One region of the Pseudoalteromonas sp. APC 3355 genome, then DNA from elsewhere that is predicted to be linked to it. Evidence: predicted binding sites of a transcription regulator. Region 1 holds the regulator's gene; the other holds the start of a gene.

Region 1 (2,412 bases):
CAGGTATTGTTGATTGGGCTAAATTCCGTGAAATTGCTGACAAAGTAGGTGCTTACCTGTTTGTTGATATGGCTCACGTTGCAGGTTTAATTGCGGCAGGCGTCTACCCAAGCCCAGTTCCTCATGCACATGTTGTAACTACAACTACACATAAAACACTTGCTGGTCCTCGTGGTGGTTTAATTATCTCTGCATGTGGCGACGAAGCAATCTATAAAAAGCTTAACAGCGCAGTTTTCCCTGGTGGCCAAGGTGGTCCTTTATGTCATGTTATTGCAGCAAAAGCAGTGGCATTTAAAGAAGCGCTTCAACCAGAATTTAAAGTATACCAAACACAAGTTGTTAAAAACGCAAAAGCAATGGTTGCTGTAATGCAAGAGCGCGGCTACAAAATCGTATCTGACAAAACTGAAAACCACTTATTCCTACTCGATTTAATCGATAAAGATATTACTGGTAAAGATGCAGATGCAGCCCTTGGTAACGCTAACATCACAGTTAACAAAAACTCAGTGCCAAACGATCCACGTTCTCCGTTTGTAACATCTGGTTTGCGTATTGGTTCTCCTGCAATCACTCGTCGTGGTTTCAAAGAAGAAGAATCAAAAGAGCTTGCTGGCTGGATTTGTGACGTACTAGATAATATCACTGATGAATCTGTACAGGCGCAAGTTAAAGAAAAAGTAAAAGCAATTTGTGCAAAATTACCTGTTTACGCTTAATTGCATAAGCAGCAGTAATTTAGATCACATAGGCTAGGGGCCTGTTTATCTTTCGAGGTTTAATTTGCAGTAGTATGTTTGGTTTTTAGGCAAGGCAGAGTCTATGTAGTGTGGTTACTCCACACAAATAGGCGATAACGCAGTATAAATGCTAAACATGCACTGCCCTCGGGTTCGTCCTAGGGGCGATTTACTCTTTGTTGCCTACATGGATGTAGGTAAGGGGCGTGAGCAGGACGCGGAAGCTTTGCTCGGTTTTTACTTAGCCCACTAGGTTACAAACCTCGCGCCGCGATTAAATCGCCCCTAGATAGAACAAATTTAATCCTGAAAGGTCAACAGACCCTATTTTTTTGCTAAGATTAAAGGCCGCTAAATAGCGGCCTTTTTTGTTTTAAAACGGAAGTACCGAGCTATGCATTGTCCATTTTGTACCGCAAAAGATACTAAAGTTATTGACTCACGCCTTGTTGGTGGAGGCCATCAAGTTCGCAGGCGCCGTGAGTGCAACGACTGCCATGAGCGCTTTACTACATTTGAAGGCGCTGAACTGGTTATGCCTCGTGTTATTAAACAAGACGGCAGCCGCGAACCATTTAACGAAGATAAATTATTAAATGGCTTAAATCGCGCACTCGAAAAACGCCCTGTGAGCACAGAGCAAGTAGACGAAGTAGTGAATATAATAAAATCGCAGTTGCGTGCTACAGGCGAGCGAGAAATTTCAAGCCATTTGGTTGGTGAATGCATTATGGAAGCCCTCAAAAAGCTCGATAAAGTAGCGTATGTAAGATTTGCCTCTGTTTATCGCTCGTTTGAAGACATACGTGAATTTGGCGAAGAAATTGCCCGCTTAGGGGAGTAACAATGCAAAGCCAAACTACTTTTACTGAACATGACGAAATGTATATGGCACGCGCCATAGAGCTTGCCAAAAAAGGTCGATTTACTACAACGCCTAACCCTAATGTTGGCTGTGTTTTAGTTAAAAATAATCAAATAATTGGTGAAGGGTTCCATCAATTAGCTGGTCAAGGTCATGCAGAAGTAAATGCACTGGCTGTCGCTGGAAAAAATGCACAAGGTGCAACGGCTTATGTAACGCTTGAACCGTGTAGTCATTATGGCCGTACGCCACCGTGCGCCGAAGGCTTAAAAGCTGCCGGTGTGGTAAAAGTAATTGCTGCTATGGTTGATACAAATCCACAAGTTGCTGGCAAAGGCCTTAAAATACTGAGCGACGCGGGTATTGACGTTGCTTACGGGTTACTCGAATCACAAGCTCGCGCACTTAACGTTGGCTTTTTTAAGCGTATGGAACAAGGCTTACCTTATGTGATTTGCAAAATGGCAGCGAGTATTGATGGTAAAACAGCGCTTAAAAATGGGCAAAGTAAGTGGATCACAAGCTCTGCTGCTCGACAAGACGTACAATTATACCGAGCGAAAAGCTGCGCTATTTTAACCGGTGCCGATACAGTGCTAGTAGACGATGCTAAACTTAATGTGCGACTAAGTGAGCTGCCTTGCACACTGCCTACTGATTTGCCGCTTCGCCAGCCCGTGCGTGTTATAATTGACTCTCAAAACCGTTTAACACCTGACCTTGCTTTATTTGAAATCCAAAGTGATGTAATAATATTTACGACTAAGGTTGATAAATCATTGCAATGGCCGCATTTTGTAAAGC
Region 2 (2,412 bases), on a different contig from region 1:
TGACGTTAGCGTAAATTACATACTGTACTTTGAGAAGTTAGCTTAATGGCTAACTCTCAAGCCCCCCTCTCCCTTATTGAGTACGATGCATTTTTATTTGATCTAGACGGCACTCTACTCGACACCGCTGATGATTTAGGTGCGGCTTTAAATGCAGTTCTCATTAATAATAAAATAGAGCCTGTTAGTAGTGATGTATACCGCCCTGCGGCATCTAACGGCGCAGGCGCATTATTAGAGACTGGTTTTAAAGAGTTATGGGACACACAACCTCAAAGCGAACTTATTAAGCAATTAGTTGACGAATACGCTGCAAACATAGCAAATCACACGCATTGCTTCAGCGGTGTTGAATCGTTGCTTATTGCCCTTGATCAGAAAAAGATCAAATGGGGGATCATGACTAACAAACCGGGGTTTTTAACTGATCCTTTAGTGGCAGCAATTCCCGCATTGAAAAATGCTAGTGTAGTAATAAGTGGCGACACCTTAGCTGAAGCTAAGCCATCCCCTTTACCGCTGCTATACTGTGCAAAGCTTATGGGAGTGCAACCAAAACGCTGTTTGTACATTGGTGATGCACAGCGAGACATACAAGCAGGCAAAGCCGCAGGTATGCGCACAGCAACGGCACTTTGGGGCTACATACCAAGTATTGATGAAGCCAACAGCTGGAATGCTGATTTTAACTGGCAAAGCCCAATTGATGGTTTTAACCATATATAGTGCCATGTTAATTAATAAACACTATATATTGTGATTGTGTTAGTTTTTACGCAAAGCTTGCTGATAAAAAAAGCAGTCAAAATTTATTTTTAAAATGCGTAAATTTAGCAGATCATTAGTTGATTTTTGCATATTTCAACTTAAATGATTGTTCGAAGGTGAGTGTCTACTAACACAAATACGTTATCCCGAAGTTATCCACAAATAGGGGCAATTATGTCCCTTGCAAAACAACTCAGACCACACTATCTTGTGATCTCTAAATTGAACAACACCAGATATTGTGGCCAAATGTTATTCAATTAAATTCGCAAATATGGCGAAACTTATAATAAATGAGTATATACCTTGCCCCGGCGAGGTATAAAGCATTGGTCAAAATACATAATTCCCAAGGAATACAGGCAAATGAACCAACAGTTATCTGTAAGCAAACGTGACGGGCGTAAAGAGCCTCTTGATCTGGATAAGATCCATCGCGTTATTGAGTGGGCCGCCGAAGGTTTAAACAACGTTTCGGTTTCGCAAGTTGAATTAAAGTCGCACATTCAGTTTTACGACGGTATTCGTACTAAAGACATTCACGAAACCATCATTAAAGCAGCAGCGGATCAGATTTCAAAAGAATCGCCTGATTACCAATACTTAGCTGCACGTTTAGCTGTATTCCATTTACGTAAAAAAGCGTACGGTCAATTTGAGCCACCACGTTTATTTGACCACGTAACAAAAATGGTTGGCGATAAACGCTACGATGCTCATTTACTAGTAGATTACACAGAGCAAGAGTTAGATGAGCTTGATGCATACCTTGATCATTCTCGCGATCTTAACTTTAGCTACGCTGCTGTAAAGCAACTTGAAGGTAAGTATCTCGTTCAAAACCGTGTATCGGGTGAAATATACGAAAGTGCACAGTTTTTATATATTTTAGTTGCGGCAAGCTTATTTTCAGATTACCCACGTGAAACACGTACTGATTACATTAAACGTTTTTACGATGCAGTATCTTTATTTAAAATATCTCTACCAACGCCAATTATGTCGGGTGTACGTACGCCTACTCGCCAGTTTAGCTCGTGTGTATTGATTGAATGTGGCGACAGCCTTGATTCAATCAATGCAACGTCGTCAGCTATTGTTAAATACGTTTCACAACGTGCGGGAATTGGTATTAATGCAGGTAGAATACGTGCGCTAGGTAGCCATATTCGTAACGGCGAAGCGTATCACACAGGTTGTATCCCTTTTTATAAGCACTTTCAAACAGCGGTTAAAAGTTGTTCACAAGGTGGTGTACGTGGCGGCGCAGCAACATTATTCTACCCGCTTTGGCATTTAGAAGTAGAGAACCTACTTGTACTTAAAAATAACCGTGGTGTAGATGACAACCGCGTTCGTCACCTAGATTACGGCGTACAGTTTAATAAATTAATGTACTCTCGTTTAATTAAAGATGATTACATTACATTATTTAGCCCATCAGATGTACCTGGCCTTTATGATGCATTTTTTGAAGACCAAGCTGAGTTTGACGCACTTTACGTTAAATATGAACAAGACGAATCTATTCGTAAAAAACGCATTAAAGCCATTGAGCTTTTCTCTATGTTTGCGCAAGAGCGTGCAAGTACTGGTCGTATTTATTTACAAAATGTGGATCACTGTAATACACACAGCCCATTT

Evidence for each region. The regulator NrdR, encoded in region 1, represses ribonucleotide reductase genes. The targets are predictions, from matches to a motif close to AAACACNANATNTNGTGTTT.
Region 2: a site for NrdR is predicted at 996-1,015, ahead of nrdA (class 1a ribonucleoside-diphosphate reductase subunit alpha). Genes of this name have one in related genera too.

Annotation. Positions count from the first base shown of each region.
Region 1 is NZ_JASDDB010000012.1:116,986-119,397, forward strand. It holds gene glyA (serine hydroxymethyltransferase) at 1-722, shown strand, start outside; gene nrdR (transcriptional regulator NrdR) at 1,138-1,587, shown strand; gene ribD (bifunctional diaminohydroxyphosphoribosylaminopyrimidine deaminase/5-amino-6-(5-phosphoribosylamino)uracil reductase RibD) at 1,590-2,412, shown strand, end outside.
Region 2 is NZ_JASDDB010000001.1:410,961-413,372, forward strand. It holds gene ubiG (bifunctional 2-polyprenyl-6-hydroxyphenol methylase/3-demethylubiquinol 3-O-methyltransferase UbiG) at 1-46, shown strand, start outside; gene QMA08_RS01810 (HAD-IA family hydrolase) at 46-726, shown strand; gene nrdA (class 1a ribonucleoside-diphosphate reductase subunit alpha) at 1,135-2,412, shown strand, end outside.